3 regions of the Streptomyces sp. NPDC007164 genome follow, and region 3 is predicted to be linked to each of the others. Evidence: riboswitches for the same ligand, from Rfam matches in the RefSeq annotation. Region 3 holds a riboswitch; each other region holds the start of a gene.
The links. A riboswitch is a leader RNA that binds a small molecule or an ion and turns the genes downstream of it on or off. The one in region 3 is predicted to bind cyclic di-AMP.
Positions count from the first base shown of each region.

Region 1 (10,827 bases), on a different contig from region 3:
GGCGGGCGCGCTCAGGCAGGGTCGAGCGAGATGTTCAGCTTCTCGCCGACCCTGCGGTAGCCGATCGCCGCGTAGATCCGCTCCACATCGGCGTCGCCCGGCTCCAGCCACACCACCCGGCAGCCGCGCCCGAAGGCGGTCGCGGTGAGGTGGGCGGAGAGCGCGGCACCGATGCCGCGGCGGCGGTAGGCGTCGGCCACGGCGAGACCGGCCAGTTCGGTGAGGCCGTCGACGGGGACCGAGCAGCCGCCCGCGCCCACCGGTACGCCGTCGATCGTGGCGAGGGCCGCGACCCCGCCGCCGGCGGCCGCGGTGCGCAGCCATTCCGCCTCGCCGCCCTCGGGCTCACCGGTCCCGCCGTAGCCGTGGTGCTGGACGAGCGCGGCGGCGTCGAACTCCGCGGCGGTGGCCGGTTCGGCGATCGCGAGGGACTCCACCGGCTTCGGCGTCAGCAGTTCGTCCGGTGCGCAGGCCATGACCGGGGCCCGGTTCTCCACGGTGAACCCGGCGGCGAGCAGCGCGGGTTCGACCGCGGGCGCCGAGCCGGGGAGGAACTCCAGCCGGGGCAGCCGGTCGTGCTCGCGGAACGCCGCGACCAGCGCGTCGAGATCGGCCGGCGTCGGCTCCGCGTCCTGGTCGGGTATCGCATAATTGGCGTACTTGATGGACCAGTTGGGGTTGTAGCGCACCGTGAAGGGCCCGACCCGGAGGTGGTCGGGGGAACGCAGCGCGAGCGTACGGGCATGGGTCTGGACATCGGCGTCCATGGGCATACGGGGTTGTCCTCCGGCCGGTTGGGCGATGGTGGGCCGGTCCTGGGGTGGTCCGGCCCGAAGGCGGTTGCTCCGACAGCGGGTCGACCCGACGACGGTTGGCCCGACGACGGGTTGATCCGGATCGGAGACGGGAGCCTATGCCACCCGGGTGGCCCCGGCGAAGGGCATTTGGTCGATCGGCGCGATCCGCACCGGCGACCCGGTGCGCGGGGCGTGGATCATCTGGCCGTTGCCGATGTACAGCCCGACATGGCTGATGCCGGAGTAGAAGAACACCAGGTCTCCCGGCGCGAGTTCGGAGCGCGAGACGCGCCGGCCGGCGTTGATCTGGGTGTACGTGGTCCGGGGGAGCGAGACCCCGGCGGCGCGCCAGGCGGCCTGGGTGAGCCCGGAGCAGTCGAACGAGGAGGGGCCGGTGGCGCCCCAGACGTACGGCTTGCCGAGTGCCCCGTACGCGAAGGCGACGGCCTCGGCGGCGCGGGCGTTCGGCGCCCGGACGGCGCCGCGCGCGGTGCTCCGGCCGGCGCGGCCGGCCAAGGGCGTGCCGTCGGCCGGACCGTGGTCGGTGTTCTCGTAGGCGGTGCGCTCGGGCGGGGTCAGCCGTTCGAGCAGCCGCTGCGCGTCGGCGAGCTTGGTGGTGATCGTCGCCCGGTGCTTCTTCAGCTCGGCCCGGCGGGAGGTCAGCGCGGCCAGCTCACCCTTGGCCTGCGAGCGCAGCGTGGCGATCCGGGCGACCTGCCGCCGGACGTTGTCGAGCGCGGCGGCCTGGCGGTCGCCGATCCGGTCCGCGTACGACGCCCGCTCCAGGTACTGGTCCGGGTCGGAGGAGAGCGCCAGCTGCACGGAGGTGGAGAGGCCGCCGGTGCGGTACTGCGCCGCGGCGAACGAGCCCAGCGCGTCGCGCGCGGTGTTGAGGCGCTCGGTCCTGCGGGCGGCCTCGTCGCGCAGGCCGTCGAGGGCGTCCTCGGCGGCGTCCGCCTTCTCCTTCGCGCCGTTGTACCGCTCGGTGGCGACCTCCGCGTCGTGGTACAGCCGGTCCACCTCGGCCTTGACCTGGGCGGGGGTGCGCTGCGGATCGGCGTGCGCCGGGCCGGGCAGTACGGCGGCGGTGGCGGCCCCGGTGAGGGCGAGGGTCGCCGCGGTGCGGGCAGCAGGGCCGGTGTACAAGCGCTGCTTGGGTTTTCGATGCGCTGCCACGAGGGCGTGCGTCCTTCCTGACGACTGCCCGCCGGGGGCTACCGGCGGGCCCGCCACAACTCTCGGCGGGGCGGCCGGTGCGCCGTCCGCGTTCGGAGCGGAGGTGAGCCGGTCGCCAGTCAGCGACGCTAATCCCGGGGCACGGGCAGGAGTCGTAATGACGCTTATTGTCTGAATTTGGCGTGGCGATGTCATCGAGTGACCGGAAAAATTGCACCAGAGTAAGGCAATTGGTGCAGACGCGAGTGAAGCGACCAGGAAGGTGCACCTGCCTGCCGAGGGGTGATATGGCCGGGGCTAGGCTGCGGCGTCATGGACGTACTCATTCATGTCTTCGTCGCCCTGCACATCATCGGGATCGCCTCCCTGCTGGGCGGTTTCCTGACCCAGATGAAGGCGATGGGCGCGGGCACGGCCCGGTTCGTCCCGGCGATGCTGCACGGCGCGCTGACCATGCTGGTCACCGGTGTCGCACTGGTCGGGCTCAACGAGGCCGACGGCAACCACGTCAACAACATCAAGATCGGCGTCAAGCTGCTGGTCCTGGTCGTCGTCCTCGCGCTCGTCTACATCAAGCGGGACGAGGAGAAGGTCGACAAGGGCGCCTTCGCGGCGGTGGGCGGGCTGACGCTCCTCAACATCTTCATCGCCACGCTCTGGACCTGATCCCGCCCGCGCCGCGCCGCCCCGGTGCTGGGGCGGCGCGACGCGTCGGGGCCCGCTACGCCGGGCGCACGCTGCCGTAGATCGGCATGTAGTAGATCGACTCCTCGCGCACGTTCGCCCCGGGCTTCGGGGCGTGGATCATCATCCCGTCGCCCTTGTAGATGCCGACGTGGCTGATGTCGTCGTAGAAGAAGACGAGGTCCCCCGGCCGCAGGTCCGCCGTGGCGACCCGGGTGCCGGTCTTGACCTGGTCCCACGTGGTGCGCGGGAGGTCGACCCCCGCCGCCTTCCAGGCGGCCTGGGTGAGCCCGGAGCAGTCGTACGATGCCGGGCCCGTCGCGCCCCAGACGTACGGCTTGCCGATCTGGGCCCTGGCGAAGGCGAGGACCTTCTCCGCCTTGGTGGTGGCGCTGCTGTCCGAGCCGGTCCCGGACCCGGTGCCCGTACCGCTGCCGCCCCCCGACTCCTTCGCGGCCTCCTCGGCCCTGCGGTCCGCCTCGGCCTTCGCGGCGGCCTGCTGCTTCGCCAGCTCCCGCGCCTTGCGCTTCGCCTCCGCCTCCTTCTTGCGCTCGATCTCCGCGAGCCGCGCCTTCTCCTCGGCGGTCAGCTTCGACAGCAGCGTGCGCGCCTCGCCCAGCTTCTTCTGGACGTCCTGCTTGCTGGTGCGCAGCGTGTTCTGTGTCGTCGTCAGCGTCTCCAGGCTCCGCACCGCCTCGGAGCGCTTCTTCGCCGCCTTGGCCTGCTGCGTACGGAAGTCCGTGATCGCCGTCTGCTGCCGGCTGGTCATCCGGTCCATCAGCTGGCTCTGGTCGAAGTACGACTGCGGGTCGTCGACCAGGAAGAACGTGGCGCTCGGTGCGACGGAGCCGTTGCGGTACTGCGCGGCCGCGTAGGTGCCGAGCGTCCTGCGGGCGTCGTTGAGCCTGTCGGCGCGCTTCGCGACGTCGTCCAGCAGGGCGTCGACCTTGGCGCGCTGGGTGGCGGAGGCTTCCTTCGCCCGGTTGTACTGCTGGGTCGCGGTGCCCGCCTGCCGGTAGAGGTCGTCGACCTTCTTCTGTACGTCCTCGACGCCGGGCTTCGGACCGGGCGCGGCCACCGCGCTCTGCGTGGAGAACAGGGTCACGGACGCGAGGGCCGCGGTGGTGAGCCCGACGGCCGGTGCGGTGGTGCGCACCCGGGGGCGCGGTTTGCGATGGGATGCCAAGACCGGCATCTCCTTCCGTGGACCGCCTACCGGGTTAGCTGTCGGGTTCGGGCGGAACGGAAGGCTGCCCTACGGTCCGAGTGGGGGATAAGGACCGATTCACCCCGGTACTGCGTCTGGGTCCCCGGTTCCGAACTCCCGCGAGGGCAGCCCGGATTCGGCGGGGGAGCCCGCTCGGCGTGGTTCGCCTCAAGGGGGTACGGGCCGCCCGGTCGAGCACGCTAGCCAACCCATGGTGCCGCTGTGAAGGTTGATGCTCGATATGTCCGATACATTTTCGTGACCTTGCCGGAGCGGGGTGCTGAGGGCCGGATTCCCTCACGGGGAGTGGGTGCCCGCTCTCTTTGTGTGCCGTCGGTCGTGTGCGGTTCGTCATGCGGCCCACGGCTGTCGGTGCGGCGGCCTAGACTCGACAAGCGATGAGCAGCCTCTTTGACGACAGTTTCCTGGCCGGCCTCCAGCACTCGGAGGAAGAGCCCCCGCCGCCCCCCGAGGACTCCGTACCCGAAGCGGTGCCGGAGGACCTCTTCGCGGGCGTGTTCGACGGGCCCCCGCCGCCCAGGGAGGCCTACTACCGCGACGGCGCGCACCGCCCGGTCATCGACTCCGCGGCGCTCCTCGACGGGCTGAACACCGAGCAGCGCGCCGCCGTCGTCCACGCGGGCTCCCCGCTGCTCATCGTCGCCGGGGCCGGCTCGGGCAAGACCCGGGTGCTGACCCACCGGATCGCCCACCTGCTCGCGGAGCGCGGGGTGCACCCCGGCCAGATCCTGGCGATCACCTTCACCAACAAGGCCGCGGGCGAGATGAAGGAGCGCGTCGAGCAGCTCGTCGGACCGCGCGCCAACGCCATGTGGGTCATGACCTTCCACAGCGCGTGCGTACGCATCCTGCGCCGCGAGTCGAAGCGGCTCGGCTTCACCTCGTCGTTCTCGATCTACGACGCCGCCGACTCCAAGCGGCTGATGGCCCTGGTCTGCCGCGATCTCGACCTGGACCCGAAGCGCTTCCCGCCGAAGTCGTTCACCGCCAAGGTCTCCAACCTGAAGAACGAGCTGATCGACGAGGAGACCTTCGCCGGCCAGGCCGCGGACGGCTTCGAGAAGACCCTCGCCCAGGCCTACGCGATGTACCAGTCCCGGCTGCGCGAGGCCAACGCGCTGGACTTCGACGACATCATCATGACGACGGTCCACCTGCTCCAGGCGTTCCCGGACGTCGCCGAGCACTACCGCCGCCGCTTCCGGCACGTCCTGGTCGACGAGTACCAGGACACCAACCACGCCCAGTACACCCTCGTACGCGAGCTGGTCGGCCCGGCGGGCGAGGGCGACGCCCCGGCCGAGCTGTGCGTCGTGGGTGACGCGGACCAGTCGATCTACGCCTTCCGCGGCGCGACCATCCGCAACATCCTCCAGTTCGAGGAGGACTACCCGAACGCGACCACGATCCTGCTGGAGCAGAACTACCGCTCCACGCAGACGATCCTGTCCGCCGCCAACGCGGTCATCGAGCGCAACGAGAGCCGCCGCCCCAAGAACCTCTGGACCAACGCCGGCACGGGCGCCCGGATCACCGGCTATGTCGCCGACACCGAGCACGACGAGGCGCAGTTCGTCGCCGACGAGATCGACCGGCTCACCGACGCGGGCGACGCCAAGGCCGGTGACGTCGCGATCTTCTACCGTACGAACGCGCAGTCCCGCGTCTTCGAGGAGATCTTCATCCGCGTCGGCCTGCCCTACAAGGTCGTCGGCGGCGTGCGCTTCTACGAGCGCAAGGAGGTCCGGGACATCCTGGCCTACCTGCGCGTCCTCGCCAACCCCGAGGACACCGTCCCGCTGCGCCGCATCCTCAACGTGCCCAAGCGCGGCATCGGCGATCGCGCCGAGGCGATGATCGACGCGCTGTCCATGCGCGAGAAGATCACCTTCCCGCAGGCGCTGCGCCGGGTCGACGAGGCGTACGGCATGGCGGCCCGGTCGGCCAACGCCGTCAAGCGGTTCAACACGCTGATGGAGGAGCTGCGCACGATCGTCGAGTCGGGCGCGGGCCCGGCGGTGGTCCTGGAGGCCGTCCTGGAGCGCACCGGCTACCTCGCCGAGCTCCAGGCGTCCACCGACCCGCAGGACGAGACCCGGATCGAGAACCTTCAGGAACTGGCCGCCGTGGCCCTCGAATTCGAGCAGGAGCAGGGCGCGGCTGGCGAGGACGGCGAGAACGGCGCGGACACCGGCACCGGCACCGCCGTCGGTACCGGCGCGGGGACGGGCACGCTCGCGGAGTTCCTGGAGAAGGTCGCGCTCGTCGCCGACTCCGACCAGATCCCCGACGAGGACGAGGACGGCTCCGGCGTCATCACGCTGATGACGCTGCACACCGCGAAGGGCCTCGAATTCCCGGTCGTCTTCCTGACCGGCATGGAGGACGGCGTCTTCCCGCACATGCGGGCGCTGGGGCAGGTGAAGGAGCTGGAGGAGGAGCGGCGGCTCGCCTACGTCGGCATCACCCGGGCCCGCGAGCGGCTCTACCTGACCCGGGCGGCGATGCGCAGCGCGTGGGGACAGCCCTCGTACAACCCGCCGTCGCGGTTCCTGGAGGAGATCCCGGACCAGCACCTGGAGTGGAAGCGGAAGGGGCCGATGGCGGCACCGGCCGGACCGACGTCGGGGATCACCTCGTCGCTGTCCGCCTCGCGTTCGCGCTCCGGACCCTCGGGCTTCGCGACCCGGCGGACCTCGGACAAGCCGACGATCGCGCTGGCCGTGGGAGACCGGGTCACGCACGACCAGTTCGGGCTCGGCACGGTCACGGCGGTCGAGGGCGTCGGCGACCAGGCGAAGGCCACGGTCGACTTCGGGGACGAGCGCCCGAAGAAGCTGCTGCTGCGGTACGCGCCGGTCGAGAAGCTGTAGCCGGGGCGAGAGCGGGTGGGCGGGGGCCACAGCCCCCGCCTGTCGCTCGGCTCGGCTCAGATCGGGGCGGGCCAGGTCGGCTCGGGTCGTCTCAGGCCAAGTCGGCTCGGGTCAGGTCGGCTCGGGTCAGGTCGGCTCGGGTCAGGTCGGGTTGACGCCGTGACTGCGGAGCCAGGGCAGCGGGTCCACTGCCGCTCCGCCCCCGGGCCGTACCTCGAAGTGCAGGTGCGGACCGGTCGAGTTCCCGGTGTCGCCGGAGTACGCGATGACGTCACCGGCCTTGACCGGGCCCGAACGGATCTTGGTGCCGCTGAGGTGGCAGTACCAGGTCTCGGTCCCGTCGGCCATGGTGACGATGGCCATGTTCCCGTAGGCGCTGTTCAGCTGGGTGCGCACGGTGCCGTCCGTCGCGGCCATCACGGGCGTGCCCTCGAAGACGGGGAAGTCGATGCCCGTGTGCACGGACATCCAGTTGACGCCCGCCTGGCCGAAGTACGCGCTGAGGCCGTGCCGCTTGACCGGCATGACGAACTTGGGGCGCAGGGCCTCCTTGCGGGCGGCCTCTTCCACGCGCTTCTTCTTCTCGGCGGCCTGCCGCTCCCGCAGGTCGATGCGCTCCTGGGTGCGGCTGGCGCGGTCGGCGAAGTTCTCCGCGTCGGCGCTGAGGTTGGCGAGCTGGGTGTCCAGCTTGTTGTTGGCCACACCCGCCTTGACGGAGCCGGGGTCGGACGCCGCCATCGTGGTCTTGCTGTCGTCCTTCTTGTCCTCGCCGCCCAGCCCGCCGACGGAGGCCGCGGCGATGCCGGCCACGCTCATCACGCAGGCGGAGGGAATGGCGACGGTGAGGAGCGCGGAACGCTTCGCGGGGGAACGCCGCCGACTGCGGCCGGTGCCGCCGCCGCGGGTGGCGGAGCGGCCGAGAGGGCGGTGCGGGCCGGGCACGGCGTCCGCGATGTCCATGGCGTCAGTGGCGTCCATGGCGTCCATGGCGTCGGTGGTGACTGCGACGCCCGCGTCATGCGCGTCGTCCGCTGCGCCGTCCACGCTGTTGGCGAGGTAAGGCTCGTAGGGGTCGTACGAGAGGGCCGGGTCGGCGTAGGTCTCGCGTGCTTCGGGCACCTGGTGAGCCGCGGGCGCCTCGGGTGCTTCGTGTGCCGGCTGCGCCTCGTAGGACAGCTGTGCGGTTTCCGTGGTTTGCGCGATTTGCTGATCGTGCTCGGGCGTGGCGCCGGTGTTCCAGGCGGTGGCGTCGTACGCGCCGGAGTCGTAGACGGCCGTTCCGCCGGTGGCCCACTGGTCGTTCGTGTGCCAGCTGCCGGTGCCCCACTGGCCCGTGGTGTCCGGGGCGCCGCCCTGCGCCGGGATGCCGGCGAACGTGGCGGTGGCGGTCGCTTCCGTGCCGTAGTCGGTCACGGGCGTCCAGGTGGCCGTGGTCTCGTACGTCTGCGCCGCCTCGTACTGCTGCTGGGGCTGCGCGGTGTACGGGGCGTAGGCGTCGTACGAGGCGGTCGGGTGTGCGCCGGTGTCCCACTGGGTGGAGTCGTACTGGCCGCTGTACCCGGACTGCCCGGCGCCGTAGCCGCTGCCGTACGCGCCGTCCTGACCACCGGGGAGCGATCCGAAGAGCGGGTCGCTGTCGAAGCTGCCGGTCGCATCACTGTCGTATCCGGCGTACCCGGCGTGGGGGTGCTGGTCGTTCACCAACTTCTCTCTCGCCTCGGCAGCAGGACCTGTGCTCTGGGGTCCGGTGGGGGGATCCCAGGGGGAGCAGTGGCCGCGACTGTACCCGGCGGTACGTGACGCCGACAATCTTCGGCGGGCCTGGGCGGCTCAGGAAACGGGCAATCGGCCGTCTTTCGACGGACTGCTCACACAGCCTTGGCCTTATGTTCGAAACGCGTTCTATTTGTGGGGTCTCCGGACGCACCGCCGGTCCGTTCGGCTCCGCCGGTCCGTTCGGCTCCGCCGATTCACGCGGCTCCTGCCGTTCCGTTCGCCTCGGCCGCCGGTTCGCGGGACTCCAGCGCCTGCCGGACGGCGGCGGCGACGGCCGGGTGCACCGGCAGCGCGAGATGACCGATCCCGGTGACGCGTACGTTCTGCGCGTCGAGATCCGGATGGTCGATGCAGGCCGCCTCGGCCGGGACGATCACCCGGTCGAGCTCGCTCCAGAAGCTCACGAACCGGGTGCGGCAGCCGGGCGCGGGCCTGCGCAGCTCCTCGATCGGTGCGGATCCCGTACGCATCTGCCGCACGATGGGGTGCGCACTCGCCAGCGGGGCCACGGCCGTGCCCCCGTGGGGTGTGCCGAGGGTGATCAGCGTGCGCACCCGCTGGTCACCGCCGAGCCGCTGCACGTAGTAGCGGGCGATCAGACCGCCCAGGCTGTGCCCGACGATGTCGACCTCGTGGTGTCCGGTGCGGGCGCAGATCTCCTCTACATGCCGCCCGAGCAGCTCGGCCGCCGTCCGGATGTCGCAGGTCAGCGGTGAGTAGTTGAGCGACTCCAGATGGCGCCAGCCGTGCCGGGCGAGGGAGCGGCGCAGCAGGACGAAGACCGAACGGTTGTCGATGAAGCCGTGCAGCAGGACGACCGGGGGGTGCTCGTCACCCTCGGCGGGGAGGACGGGGGTCCCGGCCGGGGCGGTGGCGTCGGGGGGTGCGGTGTGCGGGGCGGACGGGAGGGGCGTGGTCCGTCGTTCCCCCGTGACGCCGGTGGGACACGTGCTGGTGGGGTACATGCCGGTGGGGTACAGGAGCACATGCCCGGCGAGCACCGCCAGCTCCAGTGCGGTGGCCTTCAGCAGCGCGGATGGCAGCAGGGCGGATGGCAGCAGCGCGGATGGCAGCAGGGTGGCAGGGCGTGGGCAGGGCCGGCGCAGCAGCGGGGTAAGAAAAGGCAGGTCCATCATGGCCGACCTCCTGCTCCGGCAAGCGGGGGAGGCGGCTCCGGCCCCGGATGCCCTCTCATGGGATGCCGTCACGGCGGCGCGGCCGACCGCTCGGTCGGACGTCATGCCCGGCCGGGTGGCCCGTACCACCGTGCCGCGCGGCTGACGGCGCGGTGGTACGGCGACCTCGCAGCGGCTCCCCTGGCGGCCGGTCCCGCACGGCAGGTGTGCCGCGTGATTACAGGAACGGCGCCCGGTGAACATGTCCCACGTGTGATTTCCCCCTCCCCGTCCACCGCGAAACGACGGCTTGCGGGATGCTGTAGATAACGTTCGTTCACATCCCCGGCCCTTCAGGCACGGGAGAGGCATGTGGAGGCAGTGATGGGTGTGACCGGTCCGATCCGTGTGGTGGTGGCGAAGCCGGGCCTGGACGGCCATGATCGCGGGGCCAAGGTGATCGCCAGGGCGCTGCGTGACGCGGGCATGGAGGTCATCTACACCGGGCTCCACCAGACGCCCGAGCAGATCGTGGACACCGCGATCCAGGAGGATGCCGACGCGATCGGCCTCTCGATCCTCTCCGGTGCGCACAACACGCTCTTCGCCAAGGTGATCGAGCTGTTGAAGGAGCGCGAGGCGGAGGACATCAAGGTCTTCGGCGGCGGCATCATCCCGGAGGCGGACATCGCGCCGCTGAAGGACCAGGGCGTCGCGGAGATCTTCACCCCGGGCGCCACGACGACATCGATCGTCGACTGGGTCAACGCGAACGTGCGCCACCCCGCGGAGGCCTGACCCTCGCCCGCCGGGCCCTGCCCCGTCCCACCCGCGCCGCGTCGCCGGGAGGGGCGGGGCGCTGTCCTGCCGCGCCATGCTCTGTCTCGTTACGTCCCGCCCCGTTCTGTTCCCTCCCGCTCCGCTCGGTTCCGTTCTGCTCCGCTCGGTTCTGCGCCGCCCCGCTCGGTGATGCCCCGTCCCGCTCCGTTTCGGCTTGTCTGCCGTCGGCTTCGCGTCCGCCGTCGGTTTCGTCAGACTGCCGGGGTCAGCTCCGAGTCCAGCGCCGCGCGCAGCCGCAACGTGGAGACCAGCCGCTGGAAGGCCTCCGACCAGTAGCCGTTCGCGCCCGGTGAGGCGTCCTCCGGTTCGTCCGGGGTGGTGGTGAGGACCTCCAGGCG
Region 1 covers NZ_JBEYFB010000001.1:296,908-307,734, reverse strand. The annotation lists gene ABZ622_RS01255 (GNAT family N-acetyltransferase) at 12-773, opposite strand; gene ABZ622_RS01250 (NlpC/P60 family protein) at 912-1,973, opposite strand; gene ABZ622_RS01245 (hypothetical protein) at 2,286-2,639, shown strand; gene ABZ622_RS01240 (NlpC/P60 family protein) at 2,695-3,843, opposite strand; cyclic di-AMP (ydaO/yuaA leader) riboswitch at 3,851-4,016, opposite strand; gene pcrA (DNA helicase PcrA) at 4,263-6,758, shown strand; gene ABZ622_RS01230 (M23 family metallopeptidase) at 6,900-8,459, opposite strand; gene ABZ622_RS01225 (alpha/beta fold hydrolase) at 8,729-9,670, opposite strand; gene ABZ622_RS01220 (cobalamin B12-binding domain-containing protein) at 10,034-10,447, shown strand; gene ABZ622_RS01215 (DUF5691 domain-containing protein) at 10,681-10,827, opposite strand, start outside.
Region 1: it holds a riboswitch for cyclic di-AMP, as region 3 does, so the genes downstream of both, ABZ622_RS01240 (NlpC/P60 family protein) here and ABZ622_RS29235 (M23 family metallopeptidase) in region 3, are expected to answer to the same signal.

Region 2 (8,890 bases), on a different contig from region 3:
TCGGGCGACAGATGGAGCCGGTCGTCGTCCCAGGCGCGCCGGTCCTGGACGGACCGCAGCGACCACAGGTCCAGGACCGGGCAGTCGTAGCGGTCGGCGATGGCCCGTACGTGGGCGGTGTAGGTGGCGATCTTGCCGCGCAGATGGCGCAGCACGGGTATGCCACGGGTGTCGAAGCCGGTGGTGACCATGACCGTGCCGACCGCGCCGGTCAGCTCGGCGACCGCGCGCTCGAAGCGCTCGGCCACGTCGTCGGGGTCGGTGCCCGGCCGGATGATGTCGTTGCCGCCCGCGCAGAAGCTCACCAGGTCGGGTGCGAGCTCCTTGGCGCGCGGCACCTGCTCCTCGACGATCTGGTCGAGGAGGCGTCCGCGTACGGCGAGATTGGCGTATCTGAAATTCCCGTGCGCGGAACCTTCCGTGCCGGTCGCCGCATCGGGGTCCGGGAGCTGGTCCGCGAGAAGTACCGCGAAACGGTCCGCCCAGCCGACGAAGGTCCCGTCCGGGCCGGGGTCGCCGACTCCCTCGGTGAAGCTGTCGCCGATCGCCGCGTACGACCCGATGACGCCCTGTCGGTTGTTGACGCCACGTTGGTTTTTTCTCGAATCGTCTGCCACAAACGCTTATCCTGCACCGCCGAATGTGACCTACGCGACCGTAATATGGGGTTGACGGGTGGTGAGATAGACCACCCGGTCAGTTTTTGGTAAAGGGGGAATAAGTGAAGGGGCGGTGCGCCGCCGCGCACCGCCCCTTCCGTATTGCTCAGATCATGCTTGGTGATTCAGCTGCCCGGCCGTTCGGCTCAGACGGAGATGCCGTGCGAGGCCAGGAAGGCGATCGGGTCGATGTCCGAGCCGTACGCCGGGCCCGTGCGGACCTCGAAGTGCAGGTGCGGGCCGGTGGCGTTGCCGGTGGCACCGGAGAGGCCGAGCTGCTGACCGGCACTCACGGCCTGACCCGCGGAGACGGAGATGGAGGACAGGTGGCCGTACTGCGAGTAGTGGCCGTCGGCGTGCTTGACGACGACCTGGTTGCCGTACGCGCCGCCCCAGCCGGCGGTGACGACGGTGCCGGAGGTGATGGACTTGACGCTGGTGCCGGTGGCGACGGGGAAGTCGATGCCGGTGTGGCTGCCGCTGGACCAGTTGGAGCCGGAGGCGCGGTAACCGGTGGTGTGGTTGCCCGGGACCGGGTGGACGTAGCCGGAGGCGCTGCTCTGGGCGGTGGCCGGAGCGGCGGCCGGGGCCTCGGTCTTCGGGGCGGACGAGGTCTTGGCCGGGGCCGACTTCTCGACGGCGGAGGGCGCCTTCGACGGGAGGGCCGAGCCGGTGCCGGCGCCGGTGGGCGCGGCGTTGCCGGACGCCTTGGAGCCGAGGGTCAGCTTCATGCCCGGGAAGATCAGGCCGGGGTTCTCGCCGACGACCTTGCGGTTGTCCTGGTACAGCTGCTGCCAGCCGCCCTTGATCCGGTGCTCGGCGGCGATCTTCGACAGGTAGTCGCCGGAGACGACGGAGTACGTCGTGGTGGCGGCCTGCTTCTGCGCGACCGGAGCGGCGTGCGTGGCGGCGGCCTGCGACGCGACGGCCGGGGCGGACTGCTCCGCGGCCTGGGCACCGGTGGCGCCGAGCAGCGGCAGGGCGACGACGGCACCGCCGGCGCTTGCCGCGACGACGCCACGGGCGATGGTGCTGAGCTTCGGACGACGGTGCTTACCCGATATGGGCATGACGTATTTCCTCTCCGGCGCCTGCGAGGTGAGCTGTCGGGTTCGGGCTGGAGATGCCCGGCCGCGCTGAGCGCGGCTTCACCCCGAGCCGGCCGGATTTCTCCGGCCGGCGGCTTACCTGGTTCCCCCGCTCCTGCCACGCGATGAGTGGATGTGAATTCCGGGCGGCGGCAGGATTCGGCGGTCCGTCCGGATTGCGGTGACCGTAAGCGAGTCGGGACGACGAGAACAAGCCATGGGTTCCACGCCGGAATCCGCGCCGGGAAATCGGCGCGGAATTCCGGTAACACTCCGTGGATTAAGGATCTTGGCATTCCGCCCCGCGCACGGATTACCCGACTCGCCCGTCGCAACACACCGTCACGGATATGATCCCGCTCACGAGGCGACCCTCATATCCCTTATGAGCAGGCCATGTTCGGACAAAAGCCCGCATTACGGACATATCTCGCCTATCGCCCGCGTCGGAGCCTCAGCACCCGTGCGTCGAGATCACCGCGAAGTCCGGTGTGCAGCCCCTGATGCAGCAGCGTCGAACCGTGGTGCACCGCCCCCGTGTCCAGGCAGGTGTAGATCGCCTCGGGGTCGAGCCCGCGCAGCCGCAGGGCCGGGGGCCACTCCCCGTACCGCTGCGCCTCCAGCCACATCAGGACCACGGCGTCGTCCCCGTGGACGTACTGGACCGCGCTGAGTCCGCCACGCGGTTCACGCAGCCGGTACAGCTCGCCCTGCTGCACGACGGGGCGGATCTCCTTGTAGAGCTCCACCCAGGTCCGGGCCTCGGCCAGCTCCTCCTCGCTCCATTCGGTGAGGTCCCCGCCGACCCCGAGCACTCCGGCCATCGCGCTCACGAACCGGAAGCGCAGCGAGCTGCGCCTGTCGTTGAGCTGGTGGTTCGGGCTGTCGGTGACCCAGGCGGCCATCACCCGGGCCGGGTGGAGGTGTCCGAAGCCCTCCTGAATGGCGAGCCGGTCGAGCGGGTCGGTGTTGTCGGAGGTCCACACCTGGTCGGTGCGGGACATGATCCCCAGGTCGACCCGGCCGCCGCCGCCCGAGCAGGACTCGAACGCGACCGTGGGGTGCGCGGCCCTGAGCCGGTCGATCAGCGCGTACAGACCCTCCACGTGCTCGACCCAGAGCTTCTGCGGGTACTCCTCGCCCGGCCAGCCCGCATCGGTGAAGCAGCGGTTGAAATCCCATTTCACATAGTCGATGGGCGTGCCGGAAAGCAGCGCGTCCAGCTGCTCCCAGAGATATGCCCGCACATCGGGACGGGCCAGATTGAGTACCAGCTGGTTGCGGTACTCCGTGCGCGCCCGCCCGGGGAAGTGCTGCACCCAGTCGGGATGGGCGCGATAGAGATCACTGTCGGCATTGACCATTTCCGGTTCGACCCAGATTCCGAACTGCATGCCGAGCCCGTGCACTTCGTCGGCGAGCGGCTTCAGCCCACCGGGGAAGCGGTCCGGATTCGGCGTCCAGTCGCCGAGCCCGGCCCGGTCGCTGGTCCGCTGCCCGAACCACGCGTCGTCCACGACGAACAGCTCGACGCCCATCGCGGCGGCCCGCTCGGCGAGGACCCGCTGCTGGTCCAGCGAAATGTCGAAGCCCGTCGCCTCCCAGGAGTTGTAGAGCACCGGCCGCGGGTTCTGCGCGTCCGGGATCACATGGGCCAGCTGCCAGGCGTGCCAGGCGCGGCTCGCACCGCCGAACCCCTGCCCGCTCCACAGCCCGGCGAAGACGGGTGTGGTGTACGACTCGCCCGGCGCCAGCCGGAGCAGTCCGGCGTCGTCGTACCCGGCGCCGCCGGTGATCTGCACGAGCCCGTCGGGCAGCCGCTGCACGGAGATCCGCCACGATCCGGACCAGCCGAGCGCGCAGCCGTACACCTCGCCGCTCTCCTCCGTCGCGGCGCCGTCGGCATCCAGTGCGACCCACGGCAGGAACTGGTGGCCGGTGTGGCCGCGCCTGCTGGAGATGACGCTCTCGCCGTGGAGCAGCTCCGCCCGTTCGAGCCGCGATTCCGCCGCCCAGCGCCCGTGCAGCCGGCTCAGCCGCCAGCCGTCGCGGGCCGGCAGCGACCAGGCGGCCGCGTCGGCGCGCAGCAGCTCCAGCGGCGGGCCGTCCGGTCCGGCGTGGGCGACGGTGGCCCAGCGCTCCACGACATCGGAGTCGTCGCGCATCCGGTAGTGCAGGATCAGGGCGAGCCGGTGCACGGAGTCGGTGAAGCCGATCCGCAGTTCGTCCCCATCCGCCTCGGCGGCGTCGAAGGCCCACTCGGTGCCGCGGACCTGCGGGGTCCGTACCGAGAGCGCCGGGCGGACGAACCTGGGGCCGCCCTCGACCGGATACTCCTCCCGGCCGTCGAGGTGGGACTCGAAGGCCCTGAAGTCCAGTTCCGGGGCCGCGGCCAGCGCCTCGGCCGCGGCGAGGGTGATCCTCGGCCCCCAGTGCAGATGGACCAGCTCGTCCTGCTCGGTCAGTCGCAGTGCGTAGCTGCTGCTCGCCCCGGTGAGCAGCCAGGCCCGGCCGGTGTTGCCCGTCTCGATCATCGCATCCCCACATTCCAACAGTTCCGCACATCATCGACCATCGACGGGGTATGGGCAACGGCCCGGCGAGGAATTCGCCGTGCGGATTCACCGCGGGAGAACCGGAGTTCGCCCGGGTATCGACAGGGAAAGGCCGAGATGATTGCCTGAGGAATCAATGTCGTATCGTCGCAGGAGTGGCCTTGCCTGCGACTCGCGCCGGCACCAGACACTCCAGGAGTCACCGTGACGCAGCAGCTGCCGCAGATCCCGTCGACGGAACCCGAGCTGGCGGGTGTCCGCAACTTCCGCGACGTGGGCGGGCTGCCCACCGCGGACGGGCGACGGGTGCGGCACGGGCGGCTCTTCCGCAGCGGTCACCTCGCGCACGCCACCGCCGAGGACGCCTCGTTCCTCGGCGGCCTCGGTCTGCACACGGTCTTCGACTTCCGCAACGCCGCCGACCGCAAGCTCGACGGGCTGGATGTGGAGCTGCCCGGCGTACGGAGTGTGAACATCCCGCTCTCCGACCCGGCGGACGGCTCGGAGTTCTGGCACATGGTCCGCAACGGCGACATCGAGCAGCTGCGCTCGATCCTCGGCGACGGCAAGGGCACCAACCGGATGATCGCCTCGTACCGCTCGATCATCCGGGACCGCACCGACGAGCACAGCCGGGTGCTGCACGCCCTGGCCGAGGACAGTGTTCCGGCCCTGATGCACTGTGCGGCGGGCAAGGACCGGGCCGGGCTGTCGATCGCGGTGTCGCTGCTCGCCGTCGGCGTCGAGCGCGAGGCCATCGAGGCCGACTACCTGAAGTCCAACGACGCCCACCGCCGCTACCGGGTGCAGCGCAGCGACACCTCGGCGGACGGCATGTCGGCCGAGGTGATGGAGCTGCTGAACCCGCTCTTCGGCGCCCATGCCGAGTTCCTCGCCGCGGCCTTCGCGACCATCGAGGAGACCTGGGGCAGCACGGACCGTTACTTCTCCGAGGGCCTCAAGCTCGCCCCCGAGACCCGGGACCGGCTGCGCGACCGGCTCCTGGACGAGGCTCGCTAGGCGCGGTCAGCCCTTGCCGGCCACCGCGAAGAGCAGGTAGAGGAAGGCCGCGAAGATGTGACCGGCGACGAGGTAGGCGAACAGCCTGATCACCACGCCGCGCGGAAACTTCCGCTCCTGGGCCTCGTAGTTCTTCTTCGATCCCAGCGGGTCGAAGTTCTCCGAATCGGACATGACGGTCCTCTCTGGCGACCGGTGGAACCGGTCTCAGCGACGGTGGATACCGCTGCCGAGGCACAGCTCGGCGGCGGGGCTCTGCATCAGGGTGTGGACGAAGAGCAGTTCGGCACCGTCGCGGTCGACGGCCGTGATCCGGTGCGGCGTGAGCGAGTCGAAGTGCGCGCTGTCGCCGGGGGCGAGGTCGTGCACGGTGTCCCCGAGCCAGACCCGGAGGTGCCCGGCGAGCACGTACAGCCACTCCTCACCGGGATGGACGCGCACGAGGTCGCCCTGGGCGCCGTGCGGGACGCGGACGCGGAGCGCCTGCATGGCCCGGCCGGAGCCGCCGGCCTGCCGGTACATCCAGCCGTCCGCCTCGGCCCCCTCGAACGTCCCGCCGCGGATGATCGCGTCACGTTCGGGGGGCGTCTCGCCGAGAAGTTCGGAGACCGTCGTACCGTAGATCCTGGCAAGACCGAGGAGCATCGGCAGCGAGGGCTGGCGACGTCCCGTTTCGAGCCGGGAGAGATGGGCGGGCGAGAGCCCCGCCCGCTGAGCGGCGGTCTCCAGGGTGAGACCACGGCTCCGGCGCAGATCGCGCAGGCGTGGCGCGATTCCGGGCAGCTCGTCGGCCGCCCCTCCGTCTGGAGGATTCATGTACCCATTGGGCCAGGAGCCTGCCTGAGAGGCAAATTTCTTGCCTCTCAGGCAAAACCCGCCGGCCGGCTGTTCTCCGGGATCAGCGGTTGGCGACCGCCTGCTTCACCAGTGTCCTGCCGAAGTCCCACATCAGTCCGCCGCCGCTGTGCGCGTCGTCCATCACCGCGGTGAACGCCGTGACGAACCGGTCGACGTCCGCCTCGTCGATCACCAGCGGCGGAATCAGCTTGATCACTTCCAGGTGGTCGCCCGAGACCTGGGTGAGGATGCGGTGCTTCTGGAGCAGCGGCACCACCACCATCTGCGCGAAGAGTCCCTTGCGGGCCGCCTGGAGCATGGTCCAGCGGCCGCGCAGCTTGAGGGACGACGGCCGGCCGAACTCGATGCCGATCATCAGCCCGCGCCCGCGCACCTCGTGCAGCAGCTCGTAGCGGTCGACCAGCGCGGTCAGCCGGTCGCGCAGCAGATCACCGGTGCGTCGCGCATGCGCGACGGTCTCCTCGTCCTCCATCACCGCGAGGACCGCGAGCCCGGCCGCCATCGCCTGGGCGTTGGAGCCGAAGCTCGCGGAGTGCACCAGGACCCGGTCCATCGACGAGTAGACGCGGCGGAAGATCCAGTCCTTGCCCAGGGTCGCCCCGACCGGCACATAGCCGCCGGAGAGGGCCTTGGCGACACAGACCAGATCGGGCTCGACGCCCTCCTCGTGCTGGTACGCGTAGAAGTCGCCGGTGCGGCCCAGTCCGGTCTGCACCTCGTCGGCGATGAGCAGGGCCTTGTGCTTGTGCAGCAGCTCCTGCGCCTCCCGCAGGAAGCCGGGCGGAGCCGCGTGGACGCCCTTGCCCTGGATCGGCTCGACGACCAGCGCCGCCACGTCGCCGCGCTTCAGCTCGCGCCGCAGGGCGTCGAGATCGCCGAGCGCGATGGCGGTGTCCGGCAGCAGGGGCGCGAAGCCGTCCCGGAAGCCGTCCTCGCCGTTGACCGAGAGGGAGCCGGTCGTCAGCCCGTGGAAGGCGTGGGCGCAGTAGAGGATCCTGGGCCGGCCGGTGGCGTAGCGGGCGAATTTCAGGGCCGTCTCGACCGCTTCGGTGCCGCTGTTGCCGAAGAAGACCCGGTCCAGGTGCGGGCTGTGCGCGAGCAGCCGCTCGGCCAGCAGTCCGGGCAGCGGCTGGCAGTCGAAGCGGGTCAGGTCGGCGAGCGAGGCGTCCAGCACGTCGTGCAGCGCCTTGCGTACGACGGGGTGGTGCCGGCCCAGGCCCATCACGCCGAATCCGGCGAGCATGTCGAGGTAGTCGTTGCCGTCCGCGTCCCAGAAGTGTGCGCCCTCGGCCCGTTCGTAGACCTTGTCGAAGCCGATGGTGCGGAGCATGCGGGGCAGCTGGTGATTGAGGTACCTGGTGTGCAGCTCGTAGCGTTCGGCGCCGCGCTCCGCGAGGAGCCGCGCCAGGTCGAAGCCCTTGGGCCCGTCGTCCTTCATGCCCCGCTCTCCTCGGTCTTTGTCGCCGCCTCCTTGGCGGCCAGTACGGCACTGATCCGGCCGGCGATCTCGACCGGAGTGAGCCCGATGTCGGCCAGCACCTCGGCACGTTTGCCGTGCGCGAGGAACTGCTCGGGGATGCCGAAGGTACGCAGCGGTACGTCGACCCCGGCGTCCCGCAGCGCCTGCCCCACCGCCGAGCCGACGCCACCGGCCCGGCTGTTGTCCTCGACGACGGCGACCAGCCGGTGCCGGGCGGCAAGCGGGGGCAGTGCCTCGTCGACCGGCTTGACCCAGCGCGGGTCGACGACGGTGCAGCGGATCCCGGCCCCGGCCAGCAGATCGGCGGCCTTCAGACAGGCCGGGGCGAGCACGCCGACGGCCACGAGCAGCACATCGGCGTCCTCCGTCCGGTGCAGCACGTCCAAGGAGCCGATCCGGCCGACTGCCGGGACCGGCTCCCCCACCGACTCCTTGGGGAACCGGATCACGGTGGGTGCGTCGTCGACGTCGACGGCCTCGCGGAGCTGGGCCCGGAGCTGGTCGGCATCGCGCGGGGCGGCGATCCGCAGCCCGGGGACGACCTGGAGCAGGGACATGTCCCACATGCCGTTGTGCGAGGGCCCGTCGGGTCCGGTGACCCCGGCCCGGTCGAGGACGAAGGTCACCCCGCACCGGTGCAGCGCGACGTCCATCAGCAGCTGGTCGAAGGCCCGGTTGAGGAAGGTGGCGTAGACGGCGACGACCGGGTGCAGGCCGCCGGTGGCCAGTCCGGCCGCGGACACGGCGGCGTGCTGCTCGGCGATGCCCACGTCCCAGACCCGGTCGGGGAAGGCCTCGGCGAACTTCGTCAGCCCCACGGGATGCAGCATCGCCGCCGTGATCGCCACGACGTCGGGCCGCTCCGCGCCGATCCTGGCGATCTCGTCGCCGAACACCGACGTCCAGGAAGGTCCGCCGGCCGGGGCGAGCGGTGCGCAGGTCAGCGGGTCCATCGCGCCGACGGTGTGGAAGCGGTCGGCCTCGTCCAGGAGCGCGGGCGGGTAGCCTCGGCCCTTCTCGGTGAGGCAGTGCACCAGCACCGGGCCGTGGAAGCGTTTCGCCCGGTTCAGGGCGGACTCGACGGCCGCGACATCGTGGCCGTCGATCGGTCCCAGGTACTTGAGCCCGAGGTCCTCGAACATGCCCTGCGGGGCGAAGGCGTCCTTGAACCCCTTCTTCGCGCCGTGCAGCGACTCGTACAGCGGCTGTCCGATGACGGGGGTCTGCCGG
Region 2 covers NZ_JBEYFB010000098.1:321-9,210, forward strand. The annotation lists gene ABZ622_RS41020 (SGNH/GDSL hydrolase family protein) at 1-617, opposite strand, end outside; gene ABZ622_RS41025 (LysM peptidoglycan-binding domain-containing M23 family metallopeptidase) at 806-1,729, opposite strand; cyclic di-AMP (ydaO/yuaA leader) riboswitch at 1,733-1,889, opposite strand; gene ABZ622_RS41030 (alpha-galactosidase) at 2,182-4,281, opposite strand; gene ABZ622_RS41035 (tyrosine-protein phosphatase) at 4,507-5,322, shown strand; gene ABZ622_RS41040 (DUF6126 family protein) at 5,329-5,496, opposite strand; gene ABZ622_RS41045 (XRE family transcriptional regulator) at 5,530-6,138, opposite strand; gene ABZ622_RS41050 (aspartate aminotransferase family protein) at 6,221-7,618, opposite strand; gene dxs (1-deoxy-D-xylulose-5-phosphate synthase) at 7,615-8,890, opposite strand, start outside.
Region 2: it holds a riboswitch for cyclic di-AMP, as region 3 does, so the genes downstream of both, ABZ622_RS41025 (LysM peptidoglycan-binding domain-containing M23 family metallopeptidase) here and ABZ622_RS29235 (M23 family metallopeptidase) in region 3, are expected to answer to the same signal.

Region 3 (10,827 bases):
CGTCAAGAAGCTGAACGCCGCCGGGCACGAGGCGGTACCGCACTCGCAGTCCACCGGTGTCGACGTCATCAGCGGCCAGGGGCTGGACGAGGCGGTGGCGGGAGCCGATGTCGTCGTCAACCTGACGAACTCCCCGACCTTCGACGAAGCGTCCCCGGCCTTCTTCCGGACCTCGATGGACAACCTTCTGGCCGCGGCCGACAAGGGCGGCGCCGGCCACTTCGTCATCCTCTCGATCGTCGGCACGGACCGGGTGCCGGAGCTGGACTACTACCGGGCCAAGACGCTCCAGGAGAACATCCTCGCGGCCGGGCCGGTCCCCTACTCGATCGTCCGGGCGACGCAGTTCATGGAGTTCATGGACGCCGTCCTGTCCTGGACCGCCGACGGCGACACCGTCCGGCTGCCCGCCACACCGATCCAGCCGATCGCCGCGGAGGACGTGGCCGACGCGGTGGCGGAGGTCGCCGCGGGCGCCCCGCTGAACGGCATCCGCAACATCGGCGGCCCCGAGGTCTTCAACCTGGACGAGCTGGGCCGGATCACCCTGTCCCGCAAGGGCGACGACCGTACCGTCGTCACCGACCCCACCGCCGGCATGTTCGCCGCCGTCAAGGGCGACGTCCTCACCGACAAGGACGCCCACCTCGCCCCCACTCACTACGCCGACTGGCTCTCCTGACCCGCCCCTCGCTGGGGGGCGACGGCGCCGGCCCGCCGGGCCGCCGGTTCGATGTTCTGGTTGGCGTGGAAGAAGTTGTGCGGGTCGTAGGTGTGCTTGACGGCGGCCAGGCGGGCGTAGTGGTCGCGGTAGGTGGCGCGGATGCGGTCGGGGGTCTCGCCCGCACCGATGAAGTTCACGTAGGTGCCGCCCATGGAGTGCGGGTGCAGCTCCTCCCAGTAGTCGACGCACCATTGCCTGATCTGTTCGGCGTTGTCCGGGTCCGGGTCGATGCCCGCGATGACGCCGGACCAGACCGCGTCGCGGTAGGCCCAGGCCGTGTCGTCGGGGCCGGGCCGGTGGGCGGCCGCGTCGATCGGGTACAGGTGGGCGGTCGACAGGGGGGTGGGGAGGTTCTCGGCGTACTTGGTGTGTACGTCGATGGCGTCGTCGGTGATCCGGTCGAAGAAGTTGCCGCGCCAGTACCACTGCAGACCGGTGGGGAGCAGTTCGTCGAACATGGACTGCAGGGCGGTGTAGGGCATCGGGGCCGTGAAGTGGAAGGCGGGCGGCCCGGGGTCCTCGACGGGCTTGAGGGCGGCTTCGAGGAGTTCGGGGTCGCCGGTCCAGCACCACACCACGCCGCACATCTTCTGGCCGTGGATCTCCTCCGGGAACGGCGGGCCGGGCGGCACGGTGAGCGCGGCGAAGAAGCCGTTGAGGTCCTCGGGGGCCTGCGGCAGGAAGTCGCGGTACCAGCGCAGCACGTCGGGGATCCGGTCGGCCGGCCAGAGCGTGATGGCGACGCCCACCGTGTCCACCGGGTGCAGCCGGAGGGTGAAGGAGGTGACGACGCCGAAGTTTCCGCCGCCGCCGCGCAGCGCCCAGAACAGGTCGGGGTGGGTGGTGGCGTTCGCCGTCACCGAGGTGCCGTCCGCCAGGACCACGTCCGCGGCCAGCAGGTTGTCGATCGTCAGGCCGTATCTGCGGGTGAGGTGGCCGTGGCCGCCGCCCAGGGCGAGGCCGCCGACGCCGGTGGATGACAGGATTCCGGAGGGGGTGGCCAGACCGAACGCGTGGGCGGCGTGGTCGAGGTCGCCGAGCGTGGTGCCGCCGCCGACCGTGGCCGTCCGCGCGCCGGGGTCGATGTGTGCCCAGCGCATGGGCGAGAGGTCGATCGTCACGCCGTCGTCCACCAGGCACAGACCCGCGCCGCTGTGCCCGCCGCCGCGGACCGCGAGCGTGAGCCCCGCGTCCCGGACGAAGCCGACCGCGGCCATCACGTCCGCCGCGTCGGTGCACCGCACCACCGCCGCCGGGCGCCGGTCGATCATGGCGTTGTAGATCGTGCGGGCCCGCCGGTACTCCGGGTCCTTCGGGCCGATGACGGGGCCGCGCAGCGCGGTCCGCATCGCGTCCAGGGTCGCGTCCGGGGTCGCGGACGTGGTGCCGTCCATGGCGGGCCATCTCCTCGTACGTCGAGATGGGGACCGCACCCCGCTCGGCCCGCCGTGACTCCGGCGCCCCGAGAACCGCGGGCGGCGACGGCCACCGTGGCTGATGTCTCAAGCCTCCTCGCGGTCCTGGCGCCCTGCCAGTTCGCCGGACCGCCCGGAGGGAGACATACGCGCCCGTGCCGGGGGCGGGCGGCACGGGACGCGCGGAGCGGGCGGTACGGGCGTCAGACGAGGAGCTTCGTCTTCGCCCGCTGGTACTCCTCGTCCGTGATGGCGCCCCGGTCCCTCAGCTCGGCGAGCTTCGCCAGGTCGTCGACGTGGCTCCCCTTCTTCGTGGCGTCGCCGCCCGCGTCGGAGGTGCCGGCGGCTTCCCGTACGTACGCCTTGAAGGCCGCGTCACGGTCCTGGGCCTCCTTGATGTCCCGTTTGCTCATGGACTTGCCGCGCACGATCACGTACACCAGCACGCCGAGATACGGCAGCACCAGCGTGAGGATCAGCCAGCCGGCCTTGCCCCAGCCACCGAGGTCGTGGCTGCGGAAGATGTCCGTGATGACCTTGAACAGCAGGAACAGCCACATGACCCAGAGGAAGAACCAGAGCATGGTCCAGAAGAGGTCGAGCAAGGAGTAGTCGTCCACGGTTCGCTCCCCGATCAGCGCGAGTTCATCGCGTCGGCAGGACAGAAGGTAAAACAGTCATATCACCGCATATCTGCGCCCGCTCGTTGATCGGCGGCCGCCCGCCGACACCGCTGCGCCGGGGTGGGCGCGGAGTACCGTGGAGATGTCGAGGGAGGCTCGGGCCTCCAGGAGGCGGGGTCGCCTCGTGTACATGAAGCGGTGCGGGACACCGTGCGGCAAGCGGCGTGAGCAGGCGTACGCAGGGACGCTCACGAGGGCGACGCATGCGCAGGGCAGATGAGTCCGCCCGGAGCCCGGTCGGGGCGGTCGGCCGTGTCACCGTGCCGATTCCGCCCGACGGTCCGGGCGAAGTCCTGGTGGCCGTACGGGGCGGGTCCGAGGCCTACACCGCATGGTCGGCGACGTCGATCGACAGGGACGCGCGCGTCGTTGTCGTCGACACGGTCTCGGCGCGCGGCGTGATCGTGGAACGCCTGCCGTCCTGAGCCGCCAAGCAATCCGTACCCGACGGAAGCAGTGTCGTACGGCAGGAGTCTTCCCATGTTCTTCTGGCACGTTCCCGCCCCCAACGAGGCGATGCTCATCTCCGGTTCCAAGGGGCAGACGCTGGACACCCAGTTCCGGATCGTCACCGGGCACGGCAGTTTCGTGCTGCCGGTGAAGCAGAAGGCGCGCATGCTCTCCCTGGCGCTGCGCGAGGCGGAGATCACCGAGGACTGCGTGACGCAGCAGGGCATCCGCCTCAACGTCCGGGCCGTGGCCGTCTTCAAGGTCGGCGACGACGCCGTGTCCATCGCCAATGCGGCCCGCCGCTTCCTGACCGAGCAGGAACAGATGGAGGAGCTCGTCGGGCGGATCTTCGCCGGGCATCTGCGTTCCATCGTCGGCGGACTGACCGTGGAGCAGATCATCCGCGAGCGCAACCGGGTCTCCCAGGAGGTCATCGCGGGCAGCCACGGTGAGATGGAGAAGCTCGGCATCGTCGTGGACGCCCTCCAGATCCAGGAGATCGACGACGCCACCGGCTACATCAAGAACCTCGCGGCCCCGCACGCCGCCGCGGTCGCCAGCCAGGCCCGGATCGCCGAGGCCAAGGCCGACCAGGAGGCCAGCCAGCGCGAGCAGCAGGCCGCCGCGCTCAAGGCGGAGTACGAACGCGACACCGCGATCAAACGGGCCGGCTTCCTCGCCGAGACCGAGCAGTACAACGCCCGCGCCGCGCAGGCCGGGCCGCTCGCCCAGGCCAGGGCCTCGCACGAGGTCATCGAGGAGCAGACCGCACTCGCCGAGCGGCAGGCCGCGCTCGCCGCCCAACGGCTGGAGGCGGAGGTCCGGCGCCCGGCGGACGCCGAGGCGTACCGGCAGCGCACCCTGGCGGAGGCGGCCCGTGACCGGGTCAAGTTCGAGGCCGACGGCAACGCGTACACCGAGCGGGCCCTCGCCCAGGCGCAGGCCGACGCCAACAGCGTGCGCGCCGCGTCGCTGCGTGACGGCAACCAGGAGCTCATCGCGGCCAACCGCATCGTGGAGAACCTGCCCGCGCTGGCCGACGCGGCCGCCCGGGGCATGTCCGGCGCCGACCTCACCGTCCTCAACGGCACCAACGGCGTCAACGAGATGGCGGCGGGTGTCGTCAGCCAGGGGCTGGCGATCCTCCACTCGCTGCAACGCGGTGCGAACCCGGTGAAGCAGTCGGCCGTCCACGGGAAGGCCGATTCCATGCCCCGCATCTCCGAGACGAACCAGTCCTGACGCGGCTCGGTGCGGGTGGATCGGGGGCGGGCGGACCGAGTGGTCAAAAGGGCGCCCGGGATGGCGTAGAGTTGCATTCAACGACGCGGGGTGGAGCAGCTCGGTAGCTCGCTGGGCTCATAACCCAGAGGTCGCAGGTTCAAATCCTGTCCCCGCTACTGAAGGATTCAGGCCCGGCACGCACACAGCGTGCCGGGCCTGAATTCGTTTCGCCGCATGGCGTGCGAGCCGCGGCGTACATGTCCCTCCTCGTGTCCCCCGTTTCCCTCCCCCCGTTTCCCTCCCCCCGTTTCCCTCCTCCGTGTCCCTCCATCGGCCGACGAGGAGTCGCCGCTTCGTTCCGGTCCGGCGAGCCTGGGGGTGGGGCGCGGTACCGTCCGCAGCCGCGCGCGTACCGGGCAGGAGACCACAGGTGTGGAAGCGGGAGAAGCGGCGCGGTAAGCACGCCGGGAGCGGTGCCCGCAGCCGGCGGTTCGTACGCGCGCTGCCTCCCCTGATGATCCTCGGCGGACTGCTGTTCGACGTCCTCACCCCGCCGACCTTCACCGCCATCCCGCTGTTCGTGGCCGCTCCGCTGATCGCCGCCCCGTTCTTCTCGCTGGCCAGCACCGTCCGCACCGGTATCGCCTCGATGCTGGCCGTCATCGTGCTGCGGCTGTACAGCAGCACGCTGCCCGAGGCCGTGCCGCTGATCGAACTGCTGACCCTGGCCACCGTCTCGGTCCTCGCGGTCGTGATCAACGGGGTCGTGCGGCGCGGGAACGAGCAGTTGGCCTCCGCGCGGTTCATCGCGGAGACCGCCATGCGCGCGGTGCTGCCGCAGCCGGCCGACCGGACCGGCGGACTGCAGGTCGCGGCGCGGTACGAGGCGGCGCAGGCGGACGAGTTCGTCGGCGGTGACCTGTTCGCCGTCTCGGACACCCCGTGGGGGGTGCGGCTGGTGGTCGGGGACGTGCGGGGGAAGGGGCTCGACGCCGTGGAGACGGTGGCGGTGGTCATCGGGGCGTTCCGCGAGGCCGCCGAGCAGGAAGCCTCACTGGAGGGGGTGGCGGGGCGGCTGGAGCGGGCGCTGGCCCGGGAGGAGGCGCGGCGGGGTGGGCTCGACGTGCTCGAAGGGTTCATCACGGCCGTGCTGGCCGAGATCCCGTCCGGGCTGTCCCGGGTGCGGATCGTCAACCGGGGTCACCCCGAGCCGATCCTGCTGCATCCGGACGGGGCGCTGGACGTGCTGAAGCCGTCGGTGCCCGCGCTGCCGCTGGGGATGGGCCTGGGGGCGTGGCCGGAGTGCACCGACGAGTGGGATCTGCCGGCCGGGACGACGCTGCTCCTCTACACGGATGGCCTTTCCGAGGCGCGGAACGCCGAGGGGGTCTTCTACGATCCGGCGGCCCGGCTGCGCGGGCGGATCTTCCCGGGGCCCGAAGAGCTGCTGTCGGCCCTGACCGATGACGTACGGCTGCACACGGGCGGCGGGTCGACCGACGACATGGCGCTGCTCGCGGTCGTACGTCCGGCGGAGGGGCAGCCGGACCGGCGAAGGACCGTGCCGATCGTCGGTGCCGAGGAGGCGTGATGGGGGCGCTGCCACCGTGTGTAATCGAAGGGCGTCGCTCCGCATAACGTTTGACGCAACGTCAGAAACAGGGTAGTGGCTGAGGGTCGGTCAACTCGTCCGATTCCACCCGCTTGTGTCCCGTAAAGTCCAGGCCAAAGAAGTGAACGATCAGTTGGAACAGCTTGGAATACGGCCCCGGTGTCTATTAACGTTCGATAACGCAGCGCGGTCGTCCCAGCCGTCGTCAGTGGCGGCACCGCGCGCGAGCGCCGAATTCCGCAAGGGAACCGGGGAACCACCTACATGGGGTGAATCGGACACCTGTGTCTCGTGAGAGGCAGAGGGGCCCGTAGGAGACCTTCCTGCTCCGAACCCGTCAGCTAACCCGGTAGGCGAGAAGGAAGGAAAGGAGTGCGCCCCCGTGGCGTCCAACAAGCCTGCCCCCGAGGCCCCGTCCCGGTTCGATTCCGACTACGGCACCGAGCCCGGCGGCGACTTCACCGGCAATTTCACGGGTGAGTTCACCAGTGAGCCCGACCGTGGCTGGGACGAGTGGAACCCCACCGAGGAGTCGGTCCGCCCGGTGCGCGGCAGGCACCGCGTCGCCAAGCAGCGCAACGGCCTCGCCCGCAGTTCCACGGTGCTGGGTGTCGGCGTCATAGCGGCGGTCGGCGCGGGTGGCATGGCCACCGCGCAGAGCAAGCCGCCGGTCTCCATCTCCGTGCCCGACTCGATCAAGAACAACCTCCCCGACGCCAAGTCCCTTCCGGGCGTGGGCGCTTTGTTCTCCGACGAGTCCGAGGCCGACAAGACCGAGGTCACGGCCGCCACCGCCCCGCTCACCACCGCCGGCATCACCACCGCCGAGGCCGAGCAGGGCACGACGGACGCGGGCGAGGCGCTCCGCGCCCGCATCCTCCAGCAGGCCGAGCAGCAGCAGGACGCCGCCGACGCCGAGGCCAAGGCGGCCGAGGAGAAGAAGGCCGCGGAGAAGGCTGCCGCCGAGGCCAAGAAGCAGCAGGACGAGGCCGAGGCCAAGGCCGCCGCCGAGAAGAAGAAGGCGGAGGAGGAGGCCAAGAAGAAGGCGGAGGCGCTGCGGCTGGCCAAGCTCGCCGCCAGCTACGCCATTCCGACCTCCTCGTACACGATCACCTCGACCTTCGGCGAAGCCGGCTCGATGTGGTCCTCCGGCCACCACACGGGCCTCGACTTCGCGGCCCCGACCGGCACCCCGATCAAGGCCATTCACGGCGGCACGGTCAAGTCGGCCGGCTGGTCCGGCGCGTACGGCTACCGCACGGTGCTTGAGCTCGACGACGGTACGGAGCTGTGGTTCTGCCACCAGTCCTCGATCGGCGTCAGCGTCGGCCAGAAGGTCAGCACCGGCGAGACCATCGGCCGGGTCGGCGCGACCGGCAACGTGACGGGACCGCACCTCCACCTGGAGGTCCACACCGCCGGCGGAACGGGCATCGACCCGATGGCCTGGCTCCGCGGTAAGGGCCTCAACCCCTGATCCGAGCCGGTTCGCCGGCCGCTGAACCCCGGCAGTCCTGACGCTCACCCCCCGACGTCAGGGCTGCCGGTCTGTTTGTGGGCGGTGGGAGGTGGGCGGGACGAGGAGCGGTGAGTTCCTCGAACAGCCGGCTCCGGGATGGGCCCACCGGAATAGCGGGCCTAGCAGAATCCGTTGTTTCACCTATGACTTCTCTTCGTAAGCTGGGCCCTTCCGACCTCCAGGTCTTCCCGCTCGCTCTCGGCGGCAACGTCTTCGGCTGGACCGCCGACGAGGCGCAGTCGTTCGCCGTTCTGGACGCGTACGCCGCGGGGGGCGGCAACTTCGTCGACACCGCCGACGGGTACTCGGCCTGGATTCCGGGCAACGAGGGCGGCGAGTCCGAGACCGTCATCGGCAAGTGGCTCGCCGCACGCGGCAACCGCTCCGACATCGTCGTCGCCACGAAGGTCAGTACCCACCCCCGGTACAAGGGGCTCGCTCCCGCCAACATCAAGGCCGCGGCCGAGGAGTCGCTGCGCCGGCTCGGCACCGACCACATCGATCTGTACTACACGCATTTCGACGACGAGACCGTGCCGGTCGAGGACATCATCACCGCCCTGGACCAGCTGGTGAAGGAGGGCAAGGTCCGGGAGATCGCCGCCTCCAACATCGGCCCCGAGCGGCTCCGGGCCTCCCTGGACTTCTCGGAGCGCGAGGGCCTGGCCCGCTACGTCGCCCTCCAGCCGCACTACAACCTGGTCTCCCGCGACACCTACGAGGGCGAGCTCCAGGACACGGCGGCCCGTGCCGGGCTCGGCGTCGTGCCCTACTTCGCGCTGGCCTCCGGCTTCCTCACCGGAAAGTACCGTCCGGGCACCTCGGTGGAGAGCGCGCGGGCGGAGGGCGCCCGGCAGCACCTGGAGTCGGAGCGGGGACAGAAGGTCTTGGCCGCGCTGGACAAGGTCGCCAGGGAGCGCGACGCGGAGATCGCGACCGTCGCGCTGGCCTGGCTCGCATCCCGGCCGACCGTGGTCGCGCCGATCGCCTCGGCCCGTACGGTCGAGCAGCTGCCCGCGCTGCTGGCCGTCGCGGACCTCACGCTGACCGAGCAGGAGCTGGCCGAACTCACCGAGGCATCCGCCTGATTCGCCCGCCCGGCGGGGTCTGCCCGATCCGTCGGGCAGGCCTCAGCGCGGTGGCTGCTGCGGCATCAGATAAGGGTTGTAGCCGGGGTTGTAGCCGGGGCCGGGGCCGGGGGATTGGGGATGCGCCCCCGCTTGGGCGGGGCCGTTGCCGTATGCGCCGTACTGCGTGTGCGGAGTGAACTGCTGGGCGTACGGGAGCGGCGGCAGACGGTGGGGGCGCAGGAGCCCCGTCGCCTGCGCCGCGTACGTCAGGGCGGGGGCGGCCACCTCCCTGCGCTGCCAGAGGTGGTGCAGCAGCTCCAGCTCGCGTCCGGCGAAGTCCGGGTCGGCCGTTCCGCGGCGGGCCCGGAGGCGCAGTGCGGCCAGCGAGGTCGCGAACGACTCGTACTCGGCGACGGCGCGGGCGGCCGCCTTCCCGTGGGCCTCCGCGGCCCGCGTCGCGGCCTTCGCCTGCGCCGCGGCCTGGGCAGAAGGACCGGGCACGGCTCCGGGCATGGCTCCTGGCATCGCTCCTGGCGCGGCTCCGGGCATGACTCCGGGCATCGCTCCGGGCATCGCCGCCGGTATGGACCCGGGCGCCCAGCCGGGCCCGTACGGGGTGTCCCAGCGGCCCCGGGCCGCGACGGCGTACTGGCGGCGTGCCGCGTCGCGGGCCAGGCCGCGGGCCCGCATCGAGGAGAGGGCGAGCGGTTCCGCCGGGCTCAGCCAGCCCGCCGCCGCGTAGGCGGGCAGCTCGGCGGCGAGGGTGCGCAGCTCCCGTCGGCGCGACCAGATCACCAGCCAGGTCACCAGGCCGAAGACCGGGACCATGAACACCGCGTACACGGCGTAGAAGCTGTACGGGCTGAAGACCGCCGACCCGTTCCACAGCGAGTGCATGCCCATGGCGAGGACGAGCCCCAGCAGCGGCAGCACGATGCGGCGGATCCGCCGGCGCCGGGCGCAGGCCGCGGCGAGCCCGAAGCCTATGCCGGTCAGCACGGTGAAGAGCGGGTGCGCGAACGGCGACATCACCGCCCGTACGAAGAACGTCGCGGCCGTCACCGACACAACGCCTGAGTTACCGATCTGCTGGTCCTCGCCGAAGGCGTTGCCGAGGTAGAGGATGTTCTCGGTGAAGGCGAAGCCGCTCGCGGTGATGCCGGCGATCACGACGCCGTCGACGATCCCGTTGAACTCCCTTCTTCGGAACAGGAAGATCAGCAGGACCGCGGCGGCCTTGGCGCTCTCCTCGACGACCGGGGCTATGACCGTGGCGCCGAGGGTGTCGGCGTTGGACGGGTCGGCGATGGTCGTGGCTATCCAGCGGGTCGCGAAGGAATTCGCCAGGATCGCTACCAGGGCGGCGGCGAACGCACCCCAGGCGAAGGCGAACAGCACATTGCGCCAGGGGCCCGGATCGACCCGGTCCAGCCAGCGGAACGCCGCCAGCAGGAGCGGGACGGGCAGCACGGCCAGGCCGAGGCCGACGAGGAACCCCTGAGTGCCCGTCTGGTCGCGGACCAGGGCCAGGATCGCCAGACCGCAGATCGCGAGCACCGTGAACACCGCCGCGACGCGGAAGGTCCGGCTGCGCCACACCACGCCCACGCGGCGCGGCCGGTAATGCCAGTGCCTGCGCTCCGGCACGGCAGCCAGGATCTCGCCGACCCGCTGCTCCTCAAGGAGCGGGACGGCGGGCTGTGACTGCCGCTGCTGGACAGACCCGTCGGACACCACGCAATGACCCTAACCAGCAGCACTGACTCCTGACCATGGGGCGCCCACCGGCCGCCCGGCTCGCGGGCATCGCCCACCGGCCCGGCCGCTCCACGAGTCCGGCCGCTCCACCATCCCGGCCCTTCCACCGGTCCGGCCCTCACCGTCCCGGCCCCACCACCGTCCCGGCACGCACCGCACCGGCACGCCCCGGGCCCCACGCCGGTCTCAGCGGCGGGCGAAGAGCAGGTCGTGCACGACGTGGCCCTTGTCCAGGCCCTGTCCCTCGAAGCGGGTCAGCGGCCGGAACGCGGGCCGGGGCGCGTAGCCGCCGTCCGCCTGCGTGTTCTCGAAGAGGGGGTGCGCGCTCAGCACTTCCAGCATCTGCTCGGCGTACGGCTCCCAGTCGGTCGC
Region 3 covers NZ_JBEYFB010000030.1:20,931-31,757, reverse strand. The annotation lists gene ABZ622_RS29270 (NAD(P)H-binding protein) at 1-682, shown strand, start outside; gene ABZ622_RS29265 (FAD-binding oxidoreductase) at 661-2,118, opposite strand; gene ABZ622_RS29260 (SHOCT domain-containing protein) at 2,343-2,759, opposite strand; gene ABZ622_RS29255 (hypothetical protein) at 3,026-3,247, shown strand; gene ABZ622_RS29250 (SPFH domain-containing protein) at 3,303-4,514, shown strand; tRNA gene ABZ622_RS29245 (tRNA-Met) at 4,599-4,672, shown strand; gene ABZ622_RS29240 (PP2C family protein-serine/threonine phosphatase) at 4,927-6,087, shown strand; cyclic di-AMP (ydaO/yuaA leader) riboswitch at 6,327-6,479, shown strand; gene ABZ622_RS29235 (M23 family metallopeptidase) at 6,491-7,585, shown strand; gene ABZ622_RS29230 (aldo/keto reductase) at 7,771-8,715, shown strand; gene ABZ622_RS29225 (PrsW family glutamic-type intramembrane protease) at 8,758-10,431, opposite strand; gene trmB (tRNA (guanosine(46)-N7)-methyltransferase TrmB) at 10,642-10,827, opposite strand, start outside.